4 regions of the Cedecea davisae genome follow, and region 1 is predicted to be linked to each of the others. Evidence: predicted binding sites of a transcription regulator. Region 1 holds the regulator's gene; each other region holds the start of a gene.
The links. The regulator Fur, encoded in region 1, represses iron uptake genes when iron is present. The targets are predictions, from matches to a motif close to ATAATAATGAGAACNACTATCAA.

Region 1 (7,679 bases):
AATACGCTTTCGGCAAATCCGGCAACTTTATGGCCAACTACACCTACGGGGTATCGCTCCTGATTGCGAACGTCGCGATTGCTATTTCGGCGGTGGGCTACGGCAGCGAACTGTTCGGCGCGATACTGTCTCCGGTGCAAATTGCTATCGCCACTATCTGCGTACTGTGGATTTGTACCGTCGCCAACTTCGGCGGAGCACGCATAACCGGGCAGTTGAGCAGCATTACCGTCTGGGGCGTGATAATCCCGGTACTTGGGCTGTCGATAATCGGCTGGTTCTGGTTCAGCCCTTCCCTGTATGCCGAGTCGTGGAACCCGCACCAGGTTCCGTTCTTCGAGGCCGTCGGCTCGTCTATCGCCATGACGCTGTGGGCCTTCCTGGGGCTGGAGTCCGCCTGCGCCAATACCGATGTAGTGGAGAACCCGGAACGCAACGTCCCGATTGCCGTAATGGGCGGCACGCTGGGCGCAGCGGTGATTTATATTGTCTCAACCAACGTGATAGCCGGGATTGTGCCTAACGTGGATATCGCCAACTCCACGGCGCCGTTTGGCGTGGCCTTTGCCCAGATGTTTAACCCGACGGTCGGGAAGGTGATTATGGGGCTGATGGTCATGTCGTGCTGCGGCTCGCTGCTCGGCTGGCAGTTCACCATTGCGCAGGTGTTTAAATCATCCGCCGATGAGGGCTACTTCCCGAAAATCTTCTCCCGCTTGTCAAAGGCTGATGCCCCGGTAAAAGGCATGCTGACGATTGTAGTCTTCCAGAGCCTGCTGTCGCTGATGACCATCAGCCCTTCGCTGAACAAACAGTTCAACGTGCTGGTTAATCTGGCGGTGGTGACCAACATCATCCCTTATATTCTGTCGATGGCGGCGCTGGTGATTATTCAGAAACTGGCGAAGGTAGAGGCAGGTAAAGCGAGGATGGCGAATATAATTGCCCTGATTGGCGCGATTTACAGCTTCTATGCGCTTTACTCTTCCGGGCAGGAGGCGATGCTGTATGGTGCGATGGTGACGTTCCTGGGCTGGACGTTGTATGGCCTGGTGTCACCGCGTTTTGAATTAACCGACAGGCACATCTGATAAAAAAGGGAGCGGTAATTCGCTCCCTTTCTTCACAGTACTTTTACTTCGCGTTCTTCAGCACTTCGCTGACAATCTCTACCGCTTCTTTCTCTATCTGCTCGCGGTGTTCCGCGCCGAGGAAGCTTTCGCAGTAAATCTTGTAGGCGTCTTCGGTGCCGGAAGGACGGGCGGCGAACCAGCCGTTTTCGGTCATCACCTTCAGGCCGCCGATAGAAGCCCCATTGCCCGGAGCCGCAGTCAGACGAGCGGTGATTGGGTCACCAGCCAGCGTATCCGCGCTGACCATTTCAGGAGACAGCTTAGACAACGCGGCCTTCTGCGCGGAGGTCGCAGGAGCCTGAATGCGGTTGTAGCTCGGCGCGCCAAAGCGTGCGGCCAGTTCGTCATAATGCTGCTGCGGATTTTTGCCGGTTACGGCGGTAATTTCGGCCGCCAGCAGGCACATGATGATGCCGTCTTTATCGGTAGACCACGGCGTGCCGTTAAAGCGCAGGAAAGATGCCCCCGCACTCTCTTCGCCGCCGAAGCCAAAGCTGCCGTCGAACAGGCCGTCCACAAACCATTTGAAGCCCACCGGGACTTCCACCAGCTTGCGGCCCAAATCTTCTACCACGCGGTCGATCATCGCGGAAGAAACCAGGGTTTTGCCTACCGCCACCTCTTTGCCCCACTGCGGGCGATGCTGGAACAGGTAGTTGATCGCCACCGCCAGATAATGGTTAGGGTTCATCAGGCCAGCAGGCGTTACGATCCCGTGACGGTCATAATCCGGGTCGTTGGCAAACGCCAGGTCGAACTTATCGCGCAGCGCAAGCAGGCCCGCCATCGCGCATTCGGAGGAGCAGTCCATGCGGATTGCGCCGTCTTTATCGAGATGCATAAAGCGGAAGGTCTGGTCGACCTGATCGTTAACGATGGTCAGGTCAAGATTGTAGTGTTTTGCGATGCGGTGCCAGTATTCAATCCCGGAGCCGCCGAGTGGGTCAACGCCCAGCTTGAGGCCCGCTTTCTGGATGGCGGCCATATCAACGATGTCCACCAGCCCTTCGATAAACGGCTGAACCAGGTCCAGCTCTTTAACGTGGCCGCTGGCCCATGCTTTATCCAGGGAAATACGCCTCACGCCTTTCAGGCCGTCGGCCAGCAGCGCATTGGCTCTGTCCTCAACGACTTTAGTGACGTTGGTATCGGCCGGGCCACCGTTTGGCGGGTTGTATTTAATGCCGCCGTCATCCGGCGGGTTATGGGATGGCGTAATCACAATCCCGTCCGCCTGAGGGCCGGCTTTCTTGTTATGCACCAGAATCGCGTTGGAGATAGCAGGCGTCGGGGTATAGCCGTTGTCCTGCTGGACAATCACGTCCACGCCGTTGGCGGCCAGCACTTCCAGCACGGAGATAAACGCAGGTTCGGAAAGCGCGTGGGTATCTTTACCCACATAGCACGGGCCGGTTATCCCGTTTTTAGCGCGTTCCTCAGCGATGGCCTGAGCAATCGCCAGAATATGAGGCTCGTTAAAGCTGTGACGAGCCGCACTGCCGCGGTGGCCGGAGGTGCCGAACTTCACCGCGTGTTCACTATTACCCACCTCAGGTTTCAGCACGTAATACTGCGCCGTAAGCTGGGCTACGTTAATCAAATCGCTCTGTTGTGCAGGTTGACCCGCACGGTCGTGGTTAGCCATTGGCTTTTCCTTACTGACGCCAGGTTTTTAAATAGTGCCGCAAACCTTTTCAATCAGCTCCGCGGGGAACTGCATTGACTGCATGATGTGTTCAACCATGCTGCGTTTACGATCCGTATTCGTGTTGGTTATCACCCAGTACGGGGTGCCCGGAACATGTTTCGGCTTGGTTTGATTGCCGCTTGCCAGCAGCGTTTGCTCGTTACCGGCAAAGTAAACCCGGGTGCGGCCATGCAGCGATTCAGTAGCTTCGCCGAAGGTTTTTGCATCCAGTTGATAAAGCGTGGAGAGCACCATCATAAAGCGGTTAACGGCCTTATTCTGGGCGGCGTATTCGTCGGAGAGCAGCAGCTCACGCACCGCGCGAACGCGATTGCGGGCGGTATTAGCCGGTTTCTCCTCGACAACGGGCGCCGGGCGCTCCGCGGTGGCAGGTGTAGGGGTAGCTGCTGGAGTTTGTCCGGCGCTAAATTTGAGCATACGCCGTAAAATGTCGGACGCGCTTTCGCCAATATGCTTGGTTTGGCTGGCAATGTAGCGATAAAGCTCGTCATCAACTTCGATTGTTTTCATCTTAATCCAGTACGATATCTTTTCTGAATACAAGTCGTTGGGATTATAGGGGCAAATCCCAACAGCGAACAGGAGGGGCGGCTTAAAGTCAGAGTAAACTGAATATTTGCCGCACGCCCGCAGGAATGCCAACATAATACCCTAACCAAACGCCCCAAAATAAAGAACTTTGCCATGAAATTAAATGCTCGCCTGCAAACTGCGCAACAATCGAATAGCAATTCCCCTATCGTGCTGATCCACGGCCTGTTCGGCAGCCTCGACAACCTTGGCATACTGGCGCGGGATTTGGGCAAGGATCACACCCTTTTGCAGATAGATCTGCGCAACCACGGACTTTCACCGCGCAACGATGACATGAGCTATGCCGCAATGGCGCAGGACGTCATCGACACGCTCGACGCTTACAACATAGAAAAAGCAACTTTCATCGGCCACTCGATGGGCGGCAAAGTGGTGATGGCCTTAAGCGCGATTGCCCCCCAGCGCATTGATAAGCTGGTGATGATCGACATCGCACCTGTCAATTACCACGTTCGTCGTCACGACGAGATTTTCGCCGGGATCCGCGCGGTAACCGAAGCAGGCGTGAAAACGCGCCAGCAGGCCGCTCAAATAATGCGTGAGCACATTGCCGAAGAGGGCGTTATTCAGTTCCTGCTGAAATCCTTTGCCGACGGCGAGTGGAAATTCAACGTTCCGGTGCTCTGGCAACAATATGAGCATATTGTCGGCTGGCAGCCGATACCTGCCTGGCAGAAACCGGCGCTGTTTATTCGCGGCGGCGACTCGCCTTATGTTGACGAAAGTCATCGGGAAGAGCTGTTAAGGCAGTTCCCTCTGGCCCGCGCCCATGTGATTGCCGGAGCCGGACACTGGGTCCACGCCGAGAAACCGGATGCGGTTTTGCGCGCAATTCACCGATTTATCGACGCTGATGCGAAAAACTGATTAAAAACAGAACGACCGGGACGCAGAAGTCGCTAACGCGTTGGCGCGAATGGCGCGCTGATGTATGATGGCGCGCTTAATTGCACCGGCACCCTGCCCCTGCAGCCAGAATTCCCTGTCAGTATCCTAATCATGGCAAAAGAACAAACGGACCGTACTACATTAGATCTGTTCGCGGACGAGCGTCGCCCCGGGCGGCCTAAAACCAATCCGCTCTCGCGCGATGAGCAGCTGCGTATCAATAAACGCAACCAGCTAAAGCGCGATAAAGTGCGTGGTTTGAAGCGGGTAGAGCTAAAACTGAACAACGATGCGGTCGACGCCCTCAACCAGCTTGCCGACGCGCGTAATATTAGCCGTAGTGAGCTTATCGAAGAGATGTTGCTCGAGCAGCTCAAAAAGCTGGCTTAAGCGCTTTATACGCGCTTCGAGAAATCTGAAATCATAAAACGGTGAGCGAAACCATGTTGCAGACTGTGCACCAGGGCGTGATAGCTGTTTCCGCTGGCGATTCTGTTCTGCTATGATTGCCCTATACGTGGGCATTTAACGGCCAGCATACTATTTAGTTTCAAGAGGTTATTTTACTCATGGCAATCGTAGGCATTTTTTTCGGCAGCGACACCGGTAACACCGAAAATATCGCGAAAATGATTCAAAAACAGCTCGGTAAAGAAGTTGCTGAGGTGCGTGACATTGCTAAAAGCAGCAAAGAAGATCTCGAAGGTTTCGACATTCTGTTGCTCGGCATTCCAACCTGGTACTACGGCGAAGCCCAGTGCGATTGGGATGATTTCTTCCCAACCCTCGAAGAAGTCGATTTCAACGGCAAGCTGGTTGCGCTGTTCGGCTGCGGCGACCAGGAAGATTATGCAGAATACTTCTGCGACGCGCTCGGCACCATCCGCGACATCATTGAACCGCGCGGCGCGGCGATTGTTGGCCACTGGCCAACCGCAGGCTACCACTTCGAAGCCTCCAAAGGCCTCGCGGATGACGACCACTTTGTTGGCCTGGCGATTGACGAAGACCGCCAGCCAGAACTGACCGCAGAACGCGTTGAAAAGTGGGTTAAGCAGGTTTCTGAAGAGCTGAATCTGGCCGATATCATTAACGCCTGATTTCAATGGCGCAAATGATGAATTTGCGCCATCTTGATAGATTGCAGCAATGAAAATAATTGCTACAAGTTTGTAACTTTCTCGTACATCCCTGTACAATGTCTTCCTGATAGCTTGGCTGATAATTACTGTAAATGGCGACGCCGCCACGATTTTTCAGCCTTATTTTGCACCATACTTGCGGTTCCCATTTAGAAGCAGCAGTTCTATAATGAGACGCATTACTCTTAACGCTCACTGCAGTTTGAGCGAATCGTTAAGCAACAGGACAATTTCCGCATGACTGACAACAATACCGCATTAAAGAAGGCCGGCTTGAAAGTCACGCTTCCGCGATTAAAAATCCTTGAAGTGCTGCAAGAGCCGGTAAATCATCACGTCAGCGCGGAAGACTTATATAAACGACTGATCGATATGGGCGAAGAGATTGGCCTGGCGACGGTCTACCGCGTGCTGAACCAGTTTGACGATGCCGGGATCGTGACCCGTCATAATTTTGAAGGCGGCAAGTCCGTTTTTGAACTGACCCAGCAGCATCACCACGATCACCTTATCTGCCTCGACTGCGGTAAAGTGATTGAATTCAGCGATGACTCCATCGAGCTGCGCCAGCGTGAAATTGCCGCTCGTCACGGTATTCGCCTGACCAACCATAGCCTGTATCTGTACGGGCACTGCGCTGAAGGCGACTGCCGCGAAGACGAAAACGCTCACGCGCCTAAAGAGAAGTAAAGCGCTTTAGCGAACGCCGCCCTACTCTGACGGCGGCGCTCAAAAAAACAAAAACCGGTGAATCGCTTCACCGGTTTTTTTATCGACTAAAGAAAGTAAAGCCTTAGCCGTTGTTGGCGCGAATTTCCTGCCAAATTTTGTCGCAGCGTACTTTTGCCGCTTCGTCATTGCCGCTTTTTCTGGCCTGGATACATTTCTGGTAGTCCAGCACGTTAACCGTTTCCTTCTCGGCAAAGGCCTGGTGCTGTTTTTCCTGGCGCAGCACGTTCAGCACGCTCTGGCAGGCTTCAATTTTATCCGGGTTACCTTCCGCAGTATTGATACAGGCGCTATAGGCCTGCTTCAGGCGTGAGTCTTCCTTCGGAGCCGCAGGCTGAACGCAGGCGGACAGGCTAAAGGCTACGGCGGTAACCAGCAGAATCTTTTTCATATTCTATCCTTATCAAAATCGGGCGCTTTCGCGCCCGGTTTCACATCAGAAGATGGTGAATGGTGCGATAACGATGAATTTCACGTCACGCTCATCCTGGAACATGTTGCCGTAACCACCGCCCCAGCTTGGGATGTCTGAGTGGTTGTCGTACTGGGTAAAGTGCAGTTTGAACAGCGTACCTTTAGCACGACCTTCCTGCACGGTGTACATCGCGTCCAGACTGTAAGAAGACTCTTTGATTTTGTTGGCCGCAAGATCCTGACGGTTACCGGCAGCATCAAGCGCCCAGGTAGATGGTTTCGCATCCCATGCATAGACATAGGAGCCACCCACTGCCCAACCCGGCAGGTTCCAGTTGCTCAGGTCGTACATTGCGCCGAAGAATACCGCTTTTTCGCCGTTGGCGTTGAAGTCAGAGCGGTTATCCCACCACACGTCGAGACGGCCGTTGGAGGAAGCGTAGGTTGGGGTCATACGCTGCAGGAAGTACCCCTGCTGGCCTTCTGCCTTAACCATGGTTCCTTCGAGACGCAGGTCAACCTGGCCTACTTTATAGCCGAAGGTCAGTGCCTGCAGCCATGCGGTGCCGTCGTAAATATCGTTGATGGTATTATTGCTGGCTTTATCGCGGGTGCCGTAGAACTGGTAGCTGGTGCTCAGAGGGCTGCCTGCAACATCAAATTTGTAGCTGGCTTTAGCAAAATACTGGTCAACGAAGCCCTGGGCCTGGCCGAATGCCCCTTCCAGAATCAAGTCATTTTTGAAGTCATACTTCGCGCCGATGGAGTGCAGATAGTCGACTTTGGTCTTTTTGTCGTTCTGATAGAACTTATCCGTTTCCAGGTGCCATGGAGCCTTGTACTCGTTGGTCCACATGTAGGAGAAGCTCAGCGCGCCCGCATCGCCATAGTCAAAGGCAGCACCGGCTTCAGCACCCTGATAGGTACCCGGCATAAAGCTCCAGTGCGGAGCCAGCAGGGTCTGGCCGGTTGGCTGGATGTAACCCGCACGCGCCCAAACCGGGCCATATTTAAATTTAGCCGCGGCCTTATAGAGACTGATCCCGCTCTTATCGCCGGAATAATCTTCGC
Region 2 (7,679 bases), 150 kb from region 1:
TGGCGGGGTTCCAGAGTGAGGGAACGGCCCGGCCTTCTACCTCTGAAGATTTGCTGGAAATAGACCCCTTGCACATGGCCCATAAAATGATGGTAGCTAACGAGGCTCCGCTGCCGTGGCTTAGCGCGCCTGAAACCCTGTTCAAGCTGCCGGGTAAAGCTTTTACGCTCAATGACGTGGCCTATGCGCTGGTGATTCCGGGGGAAGTGCCGAAGCTAAGAGGGCTGTATGTTGAGCCACATGCCCGGCGCAAAGGGCATGCGAAAAAGCTGCTGGTTCTGCTTCAGGAGCAATTCCCGGGGCTGGCAACCGCAGGCGCTATACCCGAGCAGGTTGCGCCGCTGTTTGTAAGCAGCGGCTTCCGGCAGGACTCGCTAACGCAGTATGAAATGAAGCTAGTTCTGTAGGGGGGTGAGTGAGGGCAAAAGCCCTCACCGTAATGCTTACAGCACGCCCTGGGCCAGCATGGCATCGGCCACTTTCACAAACCCGGCAATGTTTGCCCCGCGCACGTACTGAGTCTGTTTCCCTTCTCCGCCGTATTCCACGCAGGCCTGGTGAATATCCAGCATGATGTGATGCAGGCGAATATCAACCTTTTCGGCTTTCCAGCTCAGGCGAGCCGCGTTTTGCGCCATCTCCAGCCCGGACGTTGCCACGCCGCCGGCGTTGGCTGCTTTACCCGGAGCAAACAGCACGCCGGCCTCAACAAACAGGTCAGTGGCTTCAATGGTGGTTGGCATATTTGCGCCCTCTGCCACGGCTTTTACGCCGTTAGCAATCAGGGTTCGTGCTGCTTCAACGTCCAGCTCGTTTTGCGTCGCGCACGGTAAAGCGATATCTACAGGCACGCTCCACGGCTGCTGGCCTTCAAGGTAAGTCAGGCCAAACTCGCGGGCGTAATCCGCCACGCGGCCATCACGGCTGGCTTTGATTTCGCACAGGCGAGCCAGTTTTTCAGCGTTAAAGCCGGTTTCATCAACTACCGTGCCGTTGGAGTCCGAGGCTGTGACCACGCGCGCGCCAAGCGACATCGCTTTTTCTATCGCGTACTGCGCCACGTTGCCGGAGCCGGATACCGCCACGCGCATACCTTCAAAACCAAGGCCGTGGCGCTGTAGCATAGCGTCGGTGAAGTAAATCAGGCCGTAGCCGGTGGCTTCCGGGCGAATCAGGCTGCCGCCGAAAGAAAGCCCTTTGCCGGTAAATACGCAGGCGGTGTTGTTGGAGAGCTTTTTCATCATCCCGGCCATATAGCCGACTTCGCGGCCGCCAACGCCGATATCGCCCGCCGGGACGTCAGTATCCGGGCCAAGATGGCGGTACAGCTCAACCATCAGCGCCTGGCAAAAACGCATAATTTCACCCTCGCTTTTGCCCTTCGGATTAAAGTCGCTGCCGCCTTTACCGCCGCCCATCGGCAGCGTGGTCAGCGCATTTTTGAAGGTTTGCTCAAAGCCGAGGAACTTGAGGATCGACAGATTTACCGACGGGTGGAAACGCATGCCGCCCTTAAACGGGCCGATAGCGGAGTTGAACTGCACGCGCCAGGCACGGTTAACCTGCACCTGATTTTTATCATCCACCCAGGCGACGCGAAACTGGATAACGCGCTCCGGCTCGACTAAACGCTCAAGCAGCGCCTGCTGGCGATATTGAGGATTATTTTCAAGAAACGGCCACAGCGTGCTCATCACTTCGCGAACCGCCTGAGCGAATTCAACCTGATGCGGGTCGCGCAATTGCACTGTGGATAAAAACTCTTCGAGAGATAATGCTTGAGCCATCAGAGGTAACTCCTTGTTGCGAGTAGTGTTGTGTGTGTTTTGGGTCTGGTTATTTTTTGACTATAACATTTTCTTATGAACGGGCATCAAGCGATTTTTTAATCTACGGGGATAAAAAAGAGAGGGGCAGGAGACGTAAAGCGCCTCCCGCCTGGGGTTTAGAAGTGAGTGTTAACGCTCATATAGTAAGTGCGGCCGGACTCGTTGTAGGTCTGGGCGCCTGCGCCATACATATAAGATTTAGTGGTGTCGTTCCCGGTCGTCTGGGCATTACCCGCGCGCCAGTGGCGCTTGTCGAGCAGGTTGTCGACACCGGCGGTTAAGCTGACGTTTTTGGTGGCATCCCATGTCGCGCTCATACCAATAATGCTGTAAGGGCTCACTTCGTTGGTATCACTCCCCGTCACCGGTGTGCCCTTATAGTTGTACTTTTTCGGCTGCTGTTTGCCGTACCACGTCAGGGTGCTTTGCAGCGAAACGTCCGGTTGAACCTGCCAGCTAAGCGTAGAGTTCAGCGTATATTCCGGGATGATCGACAGGCGGTCGCCGGTCTCTTTGTTTTTGCTTTGCAGCATATACGTCAGGTTATTGTTCCAGCTTACGGTATCGGTCAGCGGCAGGTTGACGGTGCCTTCCAGCCCCTCAACAACGGCTTTCGGCACGTTGTTCCACTGGTAGATATCGGTCTTCTTGCTGTTGGAAGCAATCGGTGAATAACCGGACTCAATCTTGTTGCGATAATCGTTGCGGAACCAGGTTATCCCTGCCTGATAGCCGTCGCGCTTGAATTCGAGGCCAATTTCTTTGTTGATGCTGGTCTCGGCTTTCAAATCCTCATTACCCATCAGGTAACAGGCTCCGCCGCTGGCTGCACAGCCCTGGCCGCGGCTGTAGAGAACATAGTTAGGGTTGGTCTGGTACAGGCTCGGCGCTTTATAGGCGCGGGCGATGCCGAGCTTTAGCGTCAGTTCGTCGGTCAACTCCTGGGAGAGGTTGAGCGACGGGCTCCAGTTGTCACCTACGATGGAGTGATGGTCGAAGCGCAGCCCCGGCGTCAGCATGGTGCTGCTGGTCAGCTCCATGTTGTTTTCCGCAAACAGCGAGAAGATTTGCGCTTTCGAGTATGGGCTGCGGTTGGTGGAAGAGACGCCCGGAATAGCGCCGCCTTCACTCAGGGACTGAGTATTGGACGAACCGTCCTTCATGCGCTGTTGGTTCCACTCGCTGCCGAAGGTCAGATTCTGGTTCACCAGCAGCTCGAACGGCACGCTGGCTTCGCTGTACAGCAGCACGTCGCTGAGATCGATATCAGAGAACTGGCCGTTGGAGAAAATGCCCTCGGTGCCGCCGGCCAGCCCTTCGTTCACGCGCGTGTTGCGGGTGTGCTCGTACTGAACATAAGAGTTGGTGGTTACGCCGTTATCCCAGCCGCCCGTCCAGGTGACGGAATAATTCTGGCGATAAAGACGGTTGGTCTCTTTGCCGTAATTGTCCTTCACCAGCTGATTGCTGTTGGTGTTCTGGGTATCGCCCGCGTAGAGGTTGCCCTGGCGACTGTAGCCGGTTTCAAACTCCAGCGCCTGCATTGGGGCAAATTCCCAGCGCAACAGGCCGTTGATATCTTTATGGATAACGCCTTCACGCCCGGCGGGCAGCGTGCTGGCGTAAGAGCCGGTACGCAGAGACTGATGCCCCTGGTTAATGTCCCAGGCATCGGCCTGCGTTTTGTCCAGGTTGCCGTAAAGACGGAAGCTTACGTCGCCGCCCAGCGGGCCGGTGAGGTTGAAGTTAGTGCGTTTGGTCGAGCCTTCATCTTTATGCTCAGGCACGTTGAAATAGGTATTCCAGCTGCCGTGGAATTCATTGCTGCTGCGTTTGGTAATGATGTTTACCACGCCGCCTGCCGCGCCGTTACCGTAGCGAGCCGCCGCCGGGCCGCGAATAACTTCGATGCTGTCGATCATTTCCGGCGGCACCCAGGAGGCGTCGCCGCGGGTATCACGTTCGCCGCGCCAGCCAAGGCGCACGGCGTTACGGCTGGTCACCGGTTTACCGTCAATCAGGATGAGGGTGTTTTCCGGCCCCATGCCGCGGATATCTATCTGGCGGCCGTTGCCGCGCTGGCCGCTGGTGGAGTTGCCGGTAAGGTTAACCCCTGGCATGGTGCGCACAATTTCAGAGATGTCGCGCGCGGGTGGGCGCTTCTTTAGCTCATCGGCGCTGATAATCGACACGCCCGGTGCCTGGAGCGTTTGCTGCGCCGCGGTCACCACCAGAGTGTCTTCATTCTCTACCGGCGCGGTCTGCGCCGAAGCGGGAAGGGCAATGCCATAAATGCCCAGACTCACCAGAGTGGCGAGGGAGTAAGAAAATTTATTATTCATTATCTGTCCTGAGTGTCACCGCCAGCGTCCCGGTTAGCTCCATTCCCAAATAAGGAAAGGACGCGGCAGAAGTGCCTGATGTTGAAACTGCGGCAACACGCTATTGCAAATGAAAATAATTATCAATTTATTTCTCAGTCGCGTCTTTGGATCAATTAAGGCGGCTTATTAATTAGCGTGGGTTATCAAAATGGTCATTAACTATTCATCAACCTGATATTCCAGAATTGACCTCGGCCATTACCTGAATGACACAAATTAGAGTGATCTTATTAACAAAGTCGCGTAAAGGGCGGCCATTTTGGCGGGTTCAGATTGTGAGAAAAGACATTCCAGGCTAGATACAAAATGTAACAACTCTCGATATCCAATTAGAAAACGGACAAAATTATGGATAGATTTGGGAAACACCTCGTCTGGGTCGTGCTCGCCTTAATTGGCGCGTTCGCCCTCGGTTACATCGCACTCAACCGCGGCGAGCAGATCAACGCCCTGTGGATAGTGATTGCTTCTGTTTGTATTTATCTCATCGCCTACCGCTATTACGGCCTGTTTATCGCTAAACGCGTATTAACGGTGGATGCCACACGCATGACCCCGGCCGTGCGCCATAACGACGGCCTCGACTACGTTCCAACGGATAAAAAAGTGCTGTTTGGGCACCACTTTGCGGCTATCGCCGGGGCGGGGCCGCTGGTGGGGCCGGTACTTGCGGCGCAAATGGGCTATCTACCCGGCATGCTCTGGCTGCTGGCGGGCGTGGTGCTGGCCGGTGCGGTACAGGACTTTATGGTGCTGTTCGTCTCTACCCGTCGCGACGGGCGCTCCCTGGGTGAGCTGGTAAAAGAAGAGATGGGCAACACCGCCGGGGTTATCGCCCTGGTCGCCTGCTTCATGATAATGGTCATCATCCTTGCGGTGCTGGCGATGATTGTTGTTAAGGCGCTAACCCATAGCCCGTGGGGGACTTACACCGTTGCCTTTACCATTCCTCTGGCCATATTTATGGGCATTTATATCCGCTACCTGCGGCCGGGTCGCATCGGCGAAGTGTCGATTATCGGCCTGGTGATGCTGGTCTTTGCCATTATTTCCGGCGGCTGGGTGGCGCAGAGCGAAACTTGGGCACCGTACTTCGACTATACCGGCGTGCAGCTAACCTGGATGCTGGTGGGCTACGGCTTTGTGGCCGCCGTGCTGCCGGTCTGGCTGCTGCTTGCGCCGCGTGATTACCTGTCCACTTTCCTGAAAATTGGCACCATTATCGGGCTGGCGGTGGGCATCCTCATCATGCGCCCGACGCTGCAAATGCCATCATTAACAAAATTCATCGATGGCACCGGCCCGGTGTGGAGCGGCGACCTGTTCCCGTTCCTGTTTATCACCATCGCCTGCGGGGCGGTTTCCGGCTTCCACGCGCTGATTGCCTCCGGCACTACGCCGAAAATGCTGGCTAACGAAAATCAGGCCTGCTTTATCGGCTACGGCGGAATGCTGATGGAGTCCTTTGTGGCGATCATGGCGCTGGTTGCTGCCTGCGTGATTGACCCCGGCGTTTATTTTGCGATGAACAGCCCGATGGCGGTGCTTGTTCCAGCGGGAACGGCTGACGTAGTGGCTTCTGCGGCGCAGGTTGTTAGCGGCTGGGGCTTCCACATTACGCCGGACACTCTAACAAATATCGCCAACGAAGTGGGCGAGCAGAGCATCATCTCTCGTGCCGGTGGCGCACCTACGCTTGCCGTCGGGATGGCCTATATTCTGCACGGCGCGCTGGGCGGGCTGATGGACGTCTCGTTCTGGTATCACTTTGCGATTCTGTTTGAGGCGCTGTTTATCCTGACGGCGGTGGATGCCGGTACGCGCGCCGCACGTTTCATGTTGCAGGATTTGCTGGGCGTAATATCTCCGGGGCTGAAGAAAACCGACTCGCTGCCGGCCAACCTGCTCGCCACCGCGCTTTGCGTGCTGGCCTGGGGCTATTTCCTGCATCAGGGCGTGGTCGATCCATTGGGCGGCATTAACACGCTGTGGCCGCTGTTCGGCATCGCCAACCAGATGCTGGCGGGCATGGCGTTGATGCTGTGTGCCGTGGTGCTGTTCAAGATGAAGAAGCAGCGTTATGCGTGGGTGGCTCTGGTGCCAACCGCATGGCTGCTGATTTGCACCCTGACGGCAGGCTGGCAGAAAGCGTTCAGCTCAGATGCAAAAGTGGGCTTCCTCGCCATCGCCAACAAGTTCCAGGCGATGATCGACAGCGGCAATATTCCGGCGCAGTACACTCAGTCGCAGCTTAGCCAACTGGTGTTTAACAACCGGCTGGATGCAGGCCTGACTATCTTCTTTATGGTGGTTGTGGTGGTGCTGGCATGGTTCTCGCTGAAAACCGCGCTTAAAGCTCTGAAGTCAGATAAGCCGACGGCTAACGAGACGCCGTATGAGCCAATGCCGGAGAATTATCAGGAGATTGTGGCCAGGGCAAAAAGCGTGCACTGATTTTTACCCTCACCCTCTTACCTCATCATTTCCCCCTCTCCCCTTTGGGGAGAGGGCCGGGGTGAGGGGCAACCCACTGGAGGCATTATGTTCGATACTCTGTCCAAAGCCGGAAAATACCTCGGCCAGGCAGCAAAACTGATGGTCGGCGTCCCGGACTACGACAATTACGTGCAGCATATGCGTTTGACCCACCCGGAACAGACGCCGATGACTTATGAAGAGTTTTTCCGCGAACGCCAGGACGCGCGCTACGGCGGTAAAGGCGGCGCTCGCTGCTGCTAAAACAGGTGAAATGCATTAGATTGACTCTATGGATGTTGCAGTCAGCATGTAAATCAAATGTGACATTCGGCGTGTTTTTTAACACCAGGCGAAAATCCTGTTGTGCGAAACCGGCGAGTGTGATTTTATCAATGACGACTTTTAACGCTAATTCAGGAACCCCATGACTCATTCCCTGCAAACTTCGACCCTACTAATTACCGCGCTACCAGCCGCGGTGGTCGTCGTGCGTGTGGTGGTGGTCGTCGGCAATGCGCCGTAGGGACTGAATCAACGTATCGATTCCAAACCCCGCCGGCGCAAACCGGGCGGGGTTTCTTGTTTTAAGTGCCTGCCCAGAAGCGAACCGGCTAATAAGAAGGACTGGAGCATGGCAATTTCGGACACACCCTCACAACGCATCACCGGCGCAGAGCTGATTGTAAAAATGCTGGAACATCATGGCATTACCACAGTCAGCGGTATTCCTGGCGGCACGGTATTGCCGCTCTACAATGCGCTGAGCCAAAGCACTCGCATTCGCCATGTCCTGGCGCGCCACGAGCAGGGCGCGGGGTTTATGGCGCAGGGCATGGCGCGTACCAGCGGTAAACCTGCGGTCTGCATCGCCTGTAGCGGCCCGGGGGCGACGAACCTGGTTACCGCGATTGCCGACGCCCGCCTCGACTCCATCCCTCTGGTTTGTATTACCGGGCAGGTGCCTACCTCGATGATCGGGGCGGACGCC
Region 3 (7,679 bases), 1.1 Mb from region 1:
GAAAGAATTATATTCATAAGCACTTTCAAGTATACGATCGAACTCTTCTCTTTTTGAGAATGACTCATTCCCCTTGTTTATATAATTCAGTAACTCCTCGGTAAACCCATAACTATCATCAATAAATACCGCTTTAACTTCCTTTAGATCGAACATATTACTCTCCTTGTTATCTGAAGAGTTTATTATGAAACGTTCAAATAACCATTATTGCGAGATTGGTCACATGAATAAATATTTTTAACCAAAGCGTTAATTGCATGCAGATTTATTAACATGATATTAAAGAAATGGCTACAGAGTGAAAGCAACCCCTACTTACCAAATATTTGGCTTTCGGGGCTGAATTACAGCGCAGGCATGATTAATTTTTGCTTAGCGAGTAGCTCAGCAATATCGGATCGTCCGGCAGCTGGGTGAAGCGGGTAATGATTTGGTGATAATCCGCGGTCGGGTCGAGATCTTTTAACTGCTGCGGATAAAGATCTTTGGCGAGAATTTCCATGCCGATAATATTATACGGATGGTTATAGAAGTGGTGATAAACACCGTAAACCTTCCCTTCTTTCACCGGCTCAATGCTCTGGAAAGTCGGGCGTGCCAGCAGTTTATTAAGAGCGGCACTTACTTCCTGCTCGTTGCTGCCATAACCAAACGGCAACACGCTCGGGTTAGGACGCTTAGAGCCGGACATAATATAAACGTCCGGTTTCATGGCAATAATCTGCTCCATAGGCACAAAACCGGCGCTGCCAGGCAGCAGCGTGGAGCCAATGTTTTTACCGCCGACGGCCTCAACAAGCGCCCCCCAGCCGTTATGCCCGTGAGTGAAGCAGCAGTTTTCACTGTTCCCGGCTATAGGTTCAATGAATACCGTTGGTTTGTTTTCTACCCCGGCAGCAACCTTCTGAATATTAGTCAGATGCTGCTGATAAAAGTCAGCGTACTCTTTGGCGCGTTTTTCCTGGTTAAGCACCGTGCCTAACAGCGTCACGCTGCTGGCGGTGTTTTCCACAGGATGCAGTTCGTAATCAACGAATACCACAGGGATATTGAGTTTTTTCAGTGATTTTATAACGCCGGTCTGCTCGAGCGCAGGTTTAGCCCGCAATTGCGCAATCATCATGTCAGGCTGCTGCGCCAGCACGCTTTCAAGGTTTACTTCTCCCTGATCGCTAAAGCCCATATCGATAATTTTGCTCGCTTCCGGCCATTTACCCTTCAGCACATCCCAGGTCTGAGTGTCCTGTTTTTTCGGAAGGTTGTTCCACGCCACCACGCGTTTGAACGGGTCTTCCCTGTCCAGCAGCGCCAGCGAAAGAATATCGCGGCCATCCTGCAAAATAATGTGCTGTGGTTCTTTTTGGATAGTGATGCGCTGGTTATCCATATCGGTAACGGTGATGGGATAAGTCGTTGCGCCGCAGCCCGCCGAAGCCAGCAGTAACCCTGTCATAACAAAACTTGCTTTCATTGATGCTCTCCATGAGAAAGAGATTAGTTATTATTACTATTTATATTAATAAAGCCTTAACGCAGCCTCATCTGGCAAGTATTCAATGGTTTAATTTTATTACGTGACATCGTCACTTTTATATTACCCCCAAAACGTAAAGATAACTGTACACAGGCCGTAACCCTCATTTGACGCCCTAGTGCTTTTCCCTTACCCTGCGCGGCATAATTGCATACAACTATTCGTAAATTCAGAGGGAAGCGTGAAGAACAGGACTCTTGGCAGTGTTTTTATCGTGGCGGGAACCACAATTGGCGCAGGAATGCTGGCGATGCCGCTGGCGTCCGCCGGGGTGGGCTTCGGCGTCACCCTACTGATGCTCGCCGGCCTCTGGGGGCTGATGTGCTACACCGCGCTGCTGCTGGTTGAAGTCTACCAGCACGTCTCCGCCGACACCGGTCTGGGCACCCTCGCCCGGCGTTATCTTGGCCGCCCGGGGCAGTGGCTCACCGGATTTAGCATGCTGTTCCTGATGTACGCCCTCACCGCCGCCTACATCAGCGGCGCAGGTGAACTGCTGGCCGCGAGCCTCAGCCAGTGGCTTTCAACCTCCATTTCGGCTACTTCAGGCGTGCTGCTGTTTACCGTGGTTGCCGGGGCTATTGTCTGTATCGGCACGCACATGGTGGATATGTTTAACCGTGTGCTCTTTACTGCAAAAATTGTCCTGCTGGTCGTGATGCTGACGCTGATGATGCCGCACATTCATCACACCAACCTGTTAACTCTGCCGATTGAAAAGGGGCTGGCGCTTTCCGCTATTCCGGTTATTTTCACTTCGTTCGGCTTCCACGGCAGCGTGCCGAGCATCGTCAGCTACATGAATGGCAACATCCGCAAGCTGCGCTGGGTGTTTATCGTCGGCAGCGCCATTCCGCTGGTGGCCTATATTTTCTGGCAGCTTGCTACCCTTGGTGCGATTGATTCCGCCACTTTTACCGGGCTGATGGCCGAGCACTCGGGTCTAAATGGTTTCCTGCAGGTTGTGCGCCAGGTTGTGGCTACGCCGCACGTTGAGCTGGCGGTGCATCTGTTTGCCGATTTCGCGCTGGCAACCTCTTTCCTCGGGGTTTCTCTGGGGCTGTTTGACTACCTTGGGGATTTATTTGCCCGCAACCGCAAAGCCTCAGGCCGCCTGCAAACCGGGTTGATGACATTCCTCCCGCCGCTGGTGTTCGCCCTGTTCTACCCTCAGGGCTTTGTGATGGCGCTCGGCTATGCTGGCGTGGCGCTGGCGGTGCTCGCCCTACTGGTGCCGTCCATGCTGGTGTGGCAGAGCCGTAAACAGCACGCGGATGCAAAATGGCGCGTGGCGGGCGGCAAGCCTTTACTGGCCCTGGTCTTTGCCTGCGGTATCGCGGTTATTGTTATTCAGTTCCTGATTACCGTCGGCCTGCTGCCGGAAGTCGGCTAACCCTGCTTTCTCACCGCGAGGTATTCTCCTCGCGGTTCCCTGAATCCTTCGCAGCATTTCCCTCTTAACTATCAGGATTTTGTATATAAAACCAGTACTTATGTAAGCAGAGTTAATATTGTAAATGCTAATTATTGTCATTATCATCTCAATTCCCATTATAAAATCGCTTCAGCATCGACAATAAACATCATGACTCGCATTCCATTTGGTTCTACTTTCGTTCGCCAGGCGCTGTTAAATTCAAAATTACTCATTCTTTCAACATTCATCATCGGCGGGCAGGCCCATGCCGCCGACAAGCCGAAGGAAGACACGTTAACGGTGGTGGCAAACACCAACCCGGACGGTTCCCCGACAAGCTATACCCAGGATGAATCTTCCATTGCCTCGCGCAGCAAAACGCCGCGCAGCGAAATTCCGCAGTCCGTCAGCGTGGTTACGCCTCAGGTTATTGATGACTACGATGTCACTTCGGTGAATGACGCCATGAAGTTCGTCAGCGGCGTGACCCAGAGCAACACGCTGGGCGGCATAGAAGACGGCTTTGTCAAACGCGGCTTTGGCTCTAATAGCGACGGCTCGGTGTTTATCGACGGTGTGCGAAGCAATCAGGGGCTGGCGATGGACTCCAGCATCGACCACGTTGAAGTCCTGAAAGGCTCAGCCTCTCTGCTGTACGGCATTCTTAACCCAGGCGGCGTTATCAACCTGGTCAGCAAGAAACCGCAGTACAGCTGGAACACCCACGTCAGCGGCACCAGCAGCAGCAACGGCGGGGGCTCCGGTATGGTTGACGTTACCGGGCCGCTCGGCAATGGTTTTGCCTTCCGCCTGGTGGCGGAGCGCCAGCACGAAGATTACTGGCGTAACTTCGGCAGCGACGAGCACACGCTGATCGCCCCTTCCCTGAGCTGGTACGGGGACAAAGCCTCGTTCAATATCAGCTACGTGGAGTACAAGTTCGATATTCCGTATGACCGCGGTACCGCATTCATCAACGGCAAACCGCTCGATATTCCCTACAACCGCCGCATCGACGATTACGCGAACCACGCCTGGGGCAAGAACAAACGCCTGACAACCAACTATTCGTACAAGCTGGACGACACATGGGAAACCAACCTCAACTACGCATGGATGCAGCGCCGCTACGACAGCAACGAAGTTCGCGCCACCGCGGTCGATCCTAAATCCGGGATTGTTTCCCGCCGGGCCGACGCCAACCGGGGCTTTAACCACCAGACCGATTACGCTTCCTGGGACATCAGCGGCAGCCCGGAACTGCTGGGTATGACGCACGACATCACCCTCGGCGCGGACTACGAGCAGAACGAAACCTACAAGAAGTATTCGTACCGCGGCAAGGTGTCGAAAACCTTCAATATGAACAGCCCGGTTTACGGGGAAGCGCCGATCGTTGGCAGCAGCACATACAATGACTCCAACAGCAACCTGCGCACCAATCTCTATAGCCGCTCGCTGTTTACCAAAGACAGCATCCATCTGACCGACCAGTGGATTGCGGTGCTCGGCGGCCGCCTCCAGCGCTACACTCAAACCTCAAGTTCGGGTTGGGTAAAACCTCAAACTACCCTCGAGGACAGAGGCAATGCCTTCCTGCCTCAACTGGGCCTGGTGTACAAAGTCATACCTGATGTGTCGCTTTACGGTAGCTACAGCAAGTCGTTCACCCCTTCGACGCAGACCGATGATAACGGCAATGTGGCCTCAACCGAGAAAGGCACCACCTGGGAAGTTGGCGCGAAGTGGCAGATGATGCCGCATCTGAGCAGCAGCCTGGCGCTTTATCGCATCGACGAGAAAGATATGTCGGTGTTTATTAACGGCGTCACTCGTAACATTCCAAAAGCCCGCTCCACCGGCGCAGAACTTGAGCTGAACGGTGAAATTGCACAGGACTGGAACCTGACGGCCAACTACAGCTACGACAAAACCGAGATCGTCGAAGATAACGTTAACCCAATCAACGTCGGCAATCGCCTGGTGAATGCCCCAACGACTATGGGCGGCCTTTATCTCAGCCACACCCTGCGCTTCTCCTGGTTGCCGGGTGAACTGCGTCTGGGCGGCGGCGGACGTTATGTGGGAAGCCGTGCGGGCGATCCGGAAAACAGCTTCACCATGCCTTCCTATACCGTGGCCGATGCGTTTATCGCGTGGGACAGCAAGCTTATTGGCAAAAACACCGAGCTGAAACTGAACGTAAAAAACCTGTTTGACCGGGAATATTACGAATCAAGCGCCGGTAACCTGCGCGTGATTGAAGGTGAACCTCGCACCGTATACCTGTCCGCAAGCGTGGATTTCTGAGATGAAAAAGTCGCTGTTACTTGCGGCCCTGCTGGCACTCAGTGCCGGCATTCAGGCCAAAACCATAACCGATATTCTCCAGCGTAAAGTCGAAGTGCCGGACAATCCGCAGCGTCTGGTGGTCGGCGAAAGCCGCATGATCTATACCCTGGCGCTAGTTGAGGACGGCAACCCGGCTAAACGCATCGTCGGCTGGCCTGCGGATTTAAAGCGCCTCGACCCGCAGACATGGAACCGCTATAGCGCGGCGTTCCCGCAAATTAAAGATATTCCGATCATTGGCAATAATAACTTCTCGCAGATAAGCGTTGAGAAAGTTATCGCCCTGCGTCCGGATCTGGTCATCCTCCCGATTTATGCCAAAAAGGAGAGCAACCACGACAGCTTCCTCGCCCAGCTGACTCAGGCGCATATTCCGGTCATTTATGTGGATTTCCGCGTCGATCAGTTAAATAACACAGCTCCGAGCCTGCGCATTCTTGGCGAGGCGCTGAATGACGAGGTGAAAGCGCAGAAGTTTATCGCCTTCTATCAGCGGCATATGGATAAAATTGCCAAACGCTTAGCCGATGCCAAACCGGTAAAGCCAACGGTGATGCTCCAACTGCACCTTGGCGATAAAAGCGACTGCTGTACTACCGTCGGGCGCGGCAATCTGGCCGACCTGCTGGCCTTTGCCGGAGGCGACAATATTGCGGCAAGCCACTTCCCCGGCGTCTACGGCAAAATCGCCCCTGAAGCCTTGCTCGCCGCGAAACCTGATATTTATATTGCCACCGGTAGCGCCGGACCACAGCAGGACGGCAGGTTACAGCTTGGCTCCGAAGTGACGGCGGCTCAGGCGCAGCAAAGTTTTACTCAGGTCGTTGGGCAGCAGAAGATTATTTCCGGCCTGAGCGCGATTGAGAACGGCAATGCATGGGCGATGTGGCACAATTTTTATCTCTCACCGTGGCACCTGCTGGATGTGGAGTTCTTCGCCAAAACCTTCCATCCGCAGCTGTTCGAAGATATGGATCCGCAGCAAACTCTCGATGAGATGAATCGCGAGTTTATGACGGTGAAAGAAACCGGAACCTACTGGACAAAGCTGAAATAATCCTCCGGCGGCCCGGGTTCGGGCCGCTACATTTTCGGGTTAAGAATGGCCGCGATTTGCTCGCCGCTAAGCGTCAGGCCAAAGAAGCTGCGGTAAAAATCTCTGGTCTCTTTTTGCATATCCACATCGCTGAATTGTTCCGGGTAGAGTTTTTTTGCCAGCCACAAAAACTGTAGCGCCTCTTCACTCGTTTCCCGGCACCACCAGAACATCCCTTTGGGATTCACATAGACGCGATGATGAAGCACCGCATCAACACTTGCCCACTGCGGGGAAGAGAGGATCTCGTCCGCATCTCGCTTGTTCATCGCCACTATAACTGCGGGATTGGCCGCAACCAGTTGCTCCATTGAGACTTCGCCCGGGCGATTTTTCCTGCCATCAAACCAGTTTTCAGCCACGTTTTTGGCCCCGGCCAGATCCATCCAATCCTGATTTAGCGACGGTCGCCCTGTCGTGGTCAGCGGGCCACCCATACTGTGATACACCGTCAAGCGTTTATCATCGGAAACGTTCTGAAGGCGCGTTTTGACCAGGGCCACATTGCGGTCGAAATAGCGCTGATACAGGCCGGCTTTTACCTGCGCATCCTCACCCAAAACGTCCGCCGTTTGCTGCACCCTACGCGTTAATGCCTGCATGGAATTAGCCTCAAAAGCCAGCACGCGTACGCCAGCCTGCTCCAGCGTTTCCTGCCGGGGTATTTGGGTGCCTTCCGGGATAAATACCAGCTGCGCCCTCAGGGCAATAAGCTGCTCCGGGTCGAGTTCTCGCCCGCTATTCATACTGACTATTGGCACGTTTTTAATTCGCGGCAGGCTCTGACTGAACAGCGGGATTTGCTGAGCAATCTTCGACGTGCCGACAATGCTGTCGCCGTATCCCAGCATGGTAATAATGGTGTTTTGTGCCGGCCACGGCGAAGCAATTCTCAGCTCGCCGTGAGGAAGAGCAGCTCTCACGCTGCCCGTAGATAACGCACAAACTCCCATCGCTAATGCGAGGAAAATGCGCTCAAGTTTCATTTTGTCACCCGTCAGAAATTGAAAGTGACAGAGGCGCGAACTTCTCGCCCGTTGCCGAGGAATGCGCTTGGGGAACCGCCGTCACCGTCGGTGCCTGACGGGAAGATCGAGGCCCAATAATGCTCATTGGTCACGTTGTTCACCGCCACGCGCAAGGTGGTGGGGACTTTGTGGAACGTTGTGGAGTAGCGTGTGCCGAGGTCAAGCGTGGTATAGCTCCCCGCCCAGGCGGTGTTGGTATCATTCGCAGCACGTTTACCGGTGTAATGAACGTTGGCGCTGTAGACCCAT
Region 4 (7,679 bases), 1.6 Mb from region 1:
GTGACGATCAGCAACAGCGTACGGGCAAACGAGCTTCTGGGTGAGAAGCGGACTCGCCTCATGCCTTAGCGCCGTCCGGGACGAAGACGTAGCCAAGACCCCAAACGGTCTGGATATAACGCGGATGCGCCGGGTCCTCTTCCACCATGCGGCGCAGGCGGGAGATTTGTACGTCGATGGAACGTTCCATCGCAGAGTATTCACGACCGCGCGCCAGGTTCATTAACTTATCGCGGGACAGCGGCTCACGCGGGTGGCTCACCAGTGCTTTCAGCACCGCAAACTCACCGCTGGTCAGCGGCATAGGCTCGTCTTCGCGGAACATTTCGCGAGTACCGAGGTTCAGCTTGAATTTACCGAACGCAATAACCGCTTCTTCCTGAGAAGGCGCGCCCGGCAGTTCATTGGCCTGACGGCGCAGCACGGCACGGATACGAGCCAGCAGTTCACGTGGGTTAAACGGCTTAGGAATATAGTCATCCGCGCCAATTTCCAGGCCAACGATGCGGTCGACTTCTTCGCCCTTGGCGGTCACCATGATAATCGGCATTGGGTTGCTCTGGCTGCGCAGACGGCGGCAGATAGAAAGGCCATCTTCGCCCGGCAACATCAGGTCCAGCACCATCAGGTGGAAGGATTCGCGGGTCAGCAGGCGATCCATTTGTTCGGCGTTGGCGACGCTGCGAACCTGGAAGCCCTGCTCGGTGAGATAACGCTCTAACAGCGCGCGCAGGCGCATGTCGTCATCGACGACCAGAATTTTATAGTTCTCTTGCATCGTAAGTACTCCCAAAGGCTCGAACAGTTGAGTGTCTATTCTTAAAAAACTGCGTTAATACAACCAGTCAATTCTGGTATACATTCTAGTCGAAATTGTTACAAAGCATATTAAACAGTCGGTTATCAACGTTTTAAATCAAAATTTGGTGACTTGCTTCCCAAATTACGGCGGTTGCATTCCTCATTGAGCATCGGTTTAAATCACACTCTGATTTTACAGGCAGCAGGGCAGAAAAATGAAAACGCCGTTAATCACCCGTGAAGGCTACGAAAAGCTCAAAAAAGAGCTGGATTATCTGTGGCGTGAAGAGCGCCCCGAAGTGACCAAAAAAGTCACCTGGGCGGCAAGCCTCGGCGACCGCAGTGAAAACGCCGACTACCAGTACAATAAAAAGCGGCTCCGCGAGATAGACCGCCGGGTTCGCTATATCACCAAATCCCTTGAGCGGCTGAAAATCGTCGATTATTCGCCGCAGCAGGAAGGCAAAGTCTTCTTTGGCGCCTGGGTCGAAATTGAAAACGACGACGGTAACCTGCTGCGCTTTCGTATCGTCGGCTACGACGAGATTTTTGGCCGCAAGGATTACATTTCTATCGATTCACCGATGGCCCGCGCCCTGCTAAAGAAAGAAGTCGGCGACCAGGCCGTGGTGCAAACCCCGTCCGGGGAGACGCAGTGGTACGTCAATGAAATTGAGTACCCTAAGCCAGAATAACGAGCGGCAGAACAGTCCGAAACCCGATATTCGTCGGTCGGCGGCTGGCAATTTTACGCCCCGATCCGTATAACTGTTTGCTGAATTTTCCGTATTACACAGATGAAAAGCCATGATGAATGATTCGCTTTGCCGCATTATTGCGGGTGAGCTTCACGCCAGAAACGAACAGGTAGAAGCCGCCGTTCGCCTGCTGGATGAAGGGAATACCGTGCCGTTTATCGCACGTTATCGTAAGGAAGTCACCGGCGGTCTGGATGACACGCAACTGCGTCAACTGGAAACTCGTCTTAGTTACCTGCGTGAACTTGAAGAGCGCCGCCAGACCATCCTCAAGTCGATTGCCGACCAAGGCAAACTGAGCGACGAGCTCGCAGGGGCGATTAACGGGACTTTAAGCAAAACCGAGCTTGAAGACCTCTACCTGCCGTATAAACCGAAACGCCGCACCCGCGGGCAAATCGCCATTGAAGCGGGCCTTGAACCGCTGGCCGACTTGCTGTGGAACGAGCCTTCCCACGAGCCGGAACAGGAAGCAGCCCGCTTCGTTGATGCCGATAAAGGTGTTGCCGACGTCAAAGCCGCGCTGGATGGCGCACGCTATATCCTTATGGAGCGCTTCGCGGAAGACGCTGGGCTGCTGGCCAAAGTGCGTGACTATTTGTGGAAAAATGCCCATCTGGTTTCCGTTGTTGTCAGCGGTAAAGAGGAAGAAGGCGCTAAATTCCGCGACTACTTCGACCACCATGAACCGATTTCCACCGTACCCTCACACCGCGCGCTGGCGATGTTCCGTGGCCGCAACGAAGGTATTTTACAGCTGTCGCTCAACGCCGACCCGCAGTTTGATGAGCCGCCGCGCGAAAGCTACTGCGAGCAGTTGATCATCAACCATCTCGGTCTGCGCCTGAATAACGCGGCGGCAGACAGCTGGCGTAAAGCGGTTGTCAGCTGGACGTGGCGCATTAAGGTGCTGATGCATCTGGAAACCGAGCTGATGGGCAGCGTGCGCGAACGTGCGGAAGACGAAGCGATTAACGTCTTTGCCCGTAACCTTCACGATCTGCTGATGGCCGCTCCCGCCGGGCTGCGCGCCACAATGGGCCTCGACCCTGGCCTGCGTACCGGCGTGAAGGTGGCGGTAGTTGACGCCACCGGCAAACTGGTTGCGACCGACACGATTTACCCCCATACCGGCCAGGCGGCCAAAGCGGCTGTCGCCGTTGCGGCACTGTGCGAGAAACACAACGTCGAGCTGGTCGCCATCGGCAACGGCACCGCTTCCCGCGAGACAGAACGTTTCTTCCTCGACGTGCAAAAACAGTTCCCGAAGGTCACGGCGCAGAAAGTTATCGTCAGCGAAGCCGGCGCTTCCGTCTACTCGGCTTCGGAGCTGGCCGCGCTGGAATTCCCGGACCTGGATGTGTCTATTCGCGGCGCTGTTTCCATCGCCCGCCGCCTGCAGGACCCGCTGGCTGAGCTGGTGAAAATCGATCCTAAATCTATCGGCGTTGGCCAGTACCAGCACGACGTGAGCCAAACGCAGCTGGCGAAGAAGCTGGATGCAGTGGTGGAAGACTGCGTAAACGCCGTTGGCGTAGACCTGAATACCGCCTCCGTTCCGCTGCTGACCCGCGTTGCGGGGCTAACGCGCATGATGGCGCAGAATATCGTGAGCTGGCGTGATGAAAACGGCCGCTTCCAGAACCGCCAACAGTTGCTGAAAGTCAGCCGTCTGGGGCCAAAAGCCTTCGAGCAATGTGCGGGCTTCCTGCGTATTAACCACGGCGACAACCCGCTTGATGCTTCTACCGTCCACCCGGAAGCCTACCCGGTGGTCGAGCGTATTCTGGCTGCAACCCAGCAGGCGCTTGCCGACCTGATGGGCAACAGCAACGGACTGCGCGACCTGAAGGCCAGCCAGTTTACCGATGAGCGTTTCGGGGTGCCAACCGTCACCGACATCATCAAAGAGCTGGAAAAACCGGGCCGCGATCCACGCCCTGAGTTTAAAACCGCGCAGTTTGCTGAAGGCGTTGAAACCATGAACGACCTGACGCCGGGCATGGTGCTGGAAGGTGCGGTGACCAACGTCACTAACTTTGGTGCTTTCGTGGATATCGGCGTTCATCAGGACGGGCTGGTGCATATCTCGTCCCTGTCCGACAAGTTTATCGACGACCCGCATAAAGTGGTGAAAGCAGGCGATATCGTGAAGGTCAAAGTGCTGGAAGTCGATTTGCAACGTAAACGCATCGCTTTAACCATGCGCCTTGACGAGCAGCCGGGCGAAAGCGGTAGCCGTCGCAGCAGCAGTAACAGCGCCCCTCGCGAGCAGAAAGGCCGCCCTGCGGCACAGCCGAAACCGCGCGGGCGTGACAACGCCAGCGGCGGCAACAGCGCAATGATGGATGCGCTGGCGGCGGCAATGGGCAAGAAGCGTTAAATCATGCTCCTCTTCCTGCAAAGGGAGAGGAGTTATTTTCATTTGCGGTGTAAAAACGAAAAAAATAAGCCTGGCTTGATCTAAATCAATTCTCAATAAATACTCAACGCGGAAACCAGCAATTATCACCTTCGTAACATCAGCGATACCTGAATAACATCGCAATAATAATTTAACGCCACAAATTAAAAATAAATTATAACTATTCAAATAGTTACAGACAACCCCCATCATCAATGCATTACGCCCCCTCTCTAATCACCAGAAAAAAATAATTAAATTCGTTAAATCCGGCCTCAAAAATAAATATTGTGGGCGGTAACCATTCTCATTATCATTGCATTGAACGTTATTTCTTCTCTTTCTTCCGACAGTTTAATTGGCATTCATCGTGCGAATACATCGCCATTGAAACGAGAATTCAGCCAGAGTCAATGCAGAGCCCAGCTCTAAGTAGGTCCTATGCAATTCTTACCGAATAGCGCGTGGAAAATTACCGGCTTCGCCCGCGAAATCAGTCCGGCTTATCGCCAGAAATTATTGTCCCTCGGCATGCTTCCGGGTTCCTCGTTTAACGTGGTACGCGTAGCCCCACTCGGCGACCCCATTCATATCGAAACTCGCCGCGTTAGCCTGGTGCTGCGCAAGAAAGATCTCGCGCTGGTTAATGTCGAAGCCGTTTTCTAACGGCAGGTGAGCGCTCGCGCTTGTTGCAAACTCAACGAAGTCCACGAATAAAATGAAAAACTTAACCATTGGTTTAATCGGTAATCCCAACTCGGGGAAAACCACGCTCTTCAATCAGCTGACGGGTGCCCGCCAGCGCGTGGGCAACTGGGCTGGCGTGACCGTAGAACGTAAAGAAGGTCAGTTTTCCACCCTTGAGCATCAGGTGACGCTGGTTGATTTACCCGGCACCTATTCACTCACCACTATTTCGTCCCAGACTTCTCTTGATGAGCAAATCGCCTGCCACTACATCCTCAGCGGCGATGCAGACTTGCTGGTAAACGTGGTTGATGCTTCCAACCTTGAGCGCAACCTGTACCTCACCCTGCAACTGCTGGAGCTGGGCATTCCGTGCGTGGTCGCGCTTAACATGCTCGACATCGCCGAGAAGCAGGCCATCCGTATTGATATCGATGCCCTCGCCGCTCGCCTGGGCTGCCCGGTCGTGCCGCTGGTCTCAACCCGCGGTCGCGGTATCGAAAGCCTGAAGCTCGCCATCGACCGCAAACAGCCCAACCAACAAAGTGACCTGGTGCATTATCCGCAGGTCTTGTTGCAGCAGGCAGACAGCCTGGCCGCAGACATGCCGCAGGAGATGCCCGCCAAACAGCGCCGCTGGCTGGCGCTTCAAATGTTGGAAGGCGATATCTACAGCCAGGCTTACGCTGGCAACGCTTCCGACAAGCTGGAAATTGCTCGCGCCCATCTCGCGGAGACGATTGAAGATCCGGCCCTGCTGATTGCCGATGCGCGTTATCAGAGCATTGCTTCGGTATGCGAGGCGGTCAGCAACAGCCTGACGGCGGAGCCAAATCGCCTGACCGTAGCGATGGACAAAGTCATCCTCAACCGCTATCTCGGGCTGCCGGTATTCATGCTGGTGATGTATCTGATGTTCCTGCTGGCGATTAATATCGGCGGCGCGCTACAGCCAATATTTGACGCAGGCTCGGTCGCTATCTTTATCCACGGCATTCAGTGGCTGGGGTACACGCTGCATTTCCCAAACTGGCTCACCGTCTTCCTGGCTCAGGGCGTGGGCGGCGGGATCAACACCGTGCTGCCGCTGGTGCCGCAAATCGGCATGATGTATCTGTTCCTCTCCTTCCTGGAGGACTCCGGCTACATGGCTCGCGCCGCATTTGTGATGGACCGCCTGATGCAGTCTCTCGGTCTGCCGGGCAAATCATTCGTGCCGCTAATCGTTGGCTTCGGCTGTAACGTGCCTTCGGTTATGGGCGCACGAACTCTGGATGCCCCACGCGAACGCCTGATGACCATCATGATGGCACCGTTTATGTCCTGCGGCGCTCGGCTGGCAATTTTCGCGGTATTTGCCGCTGCCTTCTTCGGCCAACAGGGCGCGCTGATTGTGTTCTCCCTTTATATTCTCGGCATCGTGATGGCGATTCTCACCGGCCTGATGCTGAAACACACCATCATGCGCGGCGAGGCGACCCCTTTCGTTATGGAGCTGCCGGTTTATCACGTTCCGCACCTTAAGAGCCTGCTGCTGCAAACCTGGCAACGCCTGAAAGGCTTTGTACTGCGTGCCGGTAAAGTGATTGTCATCGTCAGTATTTTCATCGGCGCGTTGAACAGCTTTTCGTTCAGCGGCAAAGCGGTAGATAACATTAACGACTCGGCTCTGGCATCCGTCAGCCGTGTGTTGACCCCGCTGTTGAAACCTATCGGCGTGCATGAAGACAACTGGCAGGCTACCGTTGGGTTGTTTACCGGCGCGATGGCAAAAGAAGTTGTGGTCGGTACCCTGAACACCCTTTACACCGCCGAAGATATTCATAACGAAGAGTTCGACGCTGCCAGCTTTAATCTGGTTGACGAACTCGGTGCCGCCGCCGATGAAACCTGGCAGAGCCTGAAAAATACCTTCAGCCTCAGCGTGCTGGCAAACCCGATAGAGGCCAGCAAAGGCGACGGGGAGATGTCCTCCGGCCCGATGGGCGTGATGAGCAGCAAGTTTGGCAGCGAAGCCGCGGCCTACAGCTACCTTATCTTTGTCCTGCTCTATATCCCGTGCATCTCCGTAATGGGTGCGATTGCCCGTGAGTCCAGCCGCGGCTGGATGACCTTCTCGGTGCTTTGGGGGCTGAACATCGCCTATTCGCTCTCCACGCTGTACTACCAGAGCGTCACCTTCAGCGCCCATCCTCGGTTTAGCCTGGTCTGTATTCTTGCGGTGGTGCTCTTCAACGTGCTGCTGCTTGGCGGCCTGCGCCGCGCCCGCAGCCGGGTTGACGTGTCGCTGTTGGCAACCAGAAAAACGCCGTCCACCTGCTGCCAGAGCAGCGCGGGCGACTGCCATTAAGGAGCGAATCATGGCGAGCCTGATTGATATCCGCAACGCGTTGGCGCTCCAGGGCCGCCTGGAAGCCTCGCAGATAAGCCAGCAGCTCGCTACGCCCCTGCCAATGGTTACCGCCATGCTGGGGCGACTTGAAGCCATGGGCAAAGCGATGCGCATCAGCGAAGACCCGAGTAGCTGCCTGACGGGGAGCTGCAAAAGTTGCCCGGAAGGAAAGAAATGCGTGCGGGAGCTTTGGGCCTTACGCTAGATAAAAAAAGGCGGGTCATCCCCGCCTTGCTTCATTCCTGAGTTTGTTACTTCGCTATTTTGTACACGTCCGCAGTGGCATGCACGTTTTTGGTGTATTTCTCAGCGCTGGTCACGACAAAGTAGTCCCCGCCCAGCTTATCGGCCTTTTTGGTTAGATCTCTTCTTGCGTCCATCGGCGCGGAGGTTTTATCCGTCACGATAGTGCCGATTTTAGTTAACTTCATGCCTGCAACTTTATCTTTTTCAAGTTCTTTAGCCGCAAAAGCGCCAAAGGAAACAGCACTAACCAACAATGTCGTAACGATGCCTGTTATCAATTTCATAGCCAGCACTCTCCGTAGGTATCTGTTTTTTTCAACCGGGATTCACCCCGTAACGGTTAATTATTCACCCTTTGCACGGTGAATAATTGAGTATTGGCACAAAATGA

Region 2: ACG1VR_RS17705 (TonB-dependent siderophore receptor) is a predicted target of Fur. The motif match lies at 4,275-4,297, and genes of this name have one in related genera.
Region 3: ACG1VR_RS11790 (TonB-dependent siderophore receptor) is a predicted target of Fur. The motif match lies at 3,055-3,077, and genes of this name have one in related genera.
Region 4: feoA (ferrous iron transporter A) is a predicted target of Fur. The motif match lies at 4,258-4,280, and genes of this name have one in related genera.

The regions. Positions count from the first base shown of each region.
Region 1 covers NZ_CP172054.1:3,537,742-3,545,420, forward strand. The annotation lists gene potE (putrescine-ornithine antiporter) at 1-1,091, shown strand, start outside; gene pgm (phosphoglucomutase (alpha-D-glucose-1,6-bisphosphate-dependent)) at 1,135-2,778, opposite strand; gene seqA (replication initiation negative regulator SeqA) at 2,806-3,351, opposite strand; gene ybfF (esterase) at 3,526-4,302, shown strand; gene ybfE (LexA regulated protein) at 4,435-4,713, shown strand; gene fldA (flavodoxin FldA) at 4,893-5,423, shown strand; gene fur (ferric iron uptake transcriptional regulator) at 5,703-6,155, shown strand; gene chiQ (ChiQ/YbfN family lipoprotein) at 6,259-6,585, opposite strand; gene chiP (chitoporin) at 6,631-7,679, opposite strand, start outside.
Region 2 covers NZ_CP172054.1:3,685,355-3,693,033, reverse strand. The annotation lists gene ACG1VR_RS17715 (GNAT family N-acetyltransferase) at 1-407, shown strand, start outside; gene gdhA (NADP-specific glutamate dehydrogenase) at 444-1,787, opposite strand; gene ACG1VR_RS17705 (TonB-dependent siderophore receptor) at 1,946-4,171, opposite strand; gene cstA (pyruvate/proton symporter CstA) at 4,562-6,667, shown strand; gene ACG1VR_RS17695 (YbdD/YjiX family protein) at 6,755-6,952, shown strand; gene ivbL (ilvB operon leader peptide IvbL) at 7,116-7,214, shown strand; gene ilvB (acetolactate synthase large subunit) at 7,323-7,679, shown strand, end outside.
Region 3 covers NZ_CP172054.1:2,428,661-2,436,339, forward strand. The annotation lists gene ACG1VR_RS11775 (iron-containing redox enzyme family protein) at 1-156, opposite strand, end outside; gene ACG1VR_RS11780 (ABC transporter substrate-binding protein) at 365-1,474, opposite strand; gene tyrP (tyrosine transporter TyrP) at 1,719-2,930, shown strand; gene ACG1VR_RS11790 (TonB-dependent siderophore receptor) at 3,123-5,264, shown strand; gene ACG1VR_RS11795 (ABC transporter substrate-binding protein) at 5,266-6,363, shown strand; gene ACG1VR_RS11800 (ABC transporter substrate-binding protein) at 6,390-7,388, opposite strand; gene ACG1VR_RS11805 (TonB-dependent receptor) at 7,400-7,679, opposite strand, start outside.
Region 4 covers NZ_CP172054.1:172,707-180,385, reverse strand. The annotation lists gene envZ (two-component system sensor histidine kinase EnvZ) at 1-62, opposite strand, end outside; gene ompR (two-component system response regulator OmpR) at 59-778, opposite strand; gene greB (transcription elongation factor GreB) at 1,017-1,496, shown strand; gene ACG1VR_RS01215 (Tex family protein) at 1,609-3,942, shown strand; gene feoA (ferrous iron transporter A) at 4,405-4,629, shown strand; gene feoB (Fe(2+) transporter permease subunit FeoB) at 4,682-7,000, shown strand; gene feoC ([Fe-S]-dependent transcriptional repressor FeoC) at 7,011-7,247, shown strand; gene ACG1VR_RS01195 (YdgH/BhsA/McbA-like domain containing protein) at 7,294-7,572, opposite strand.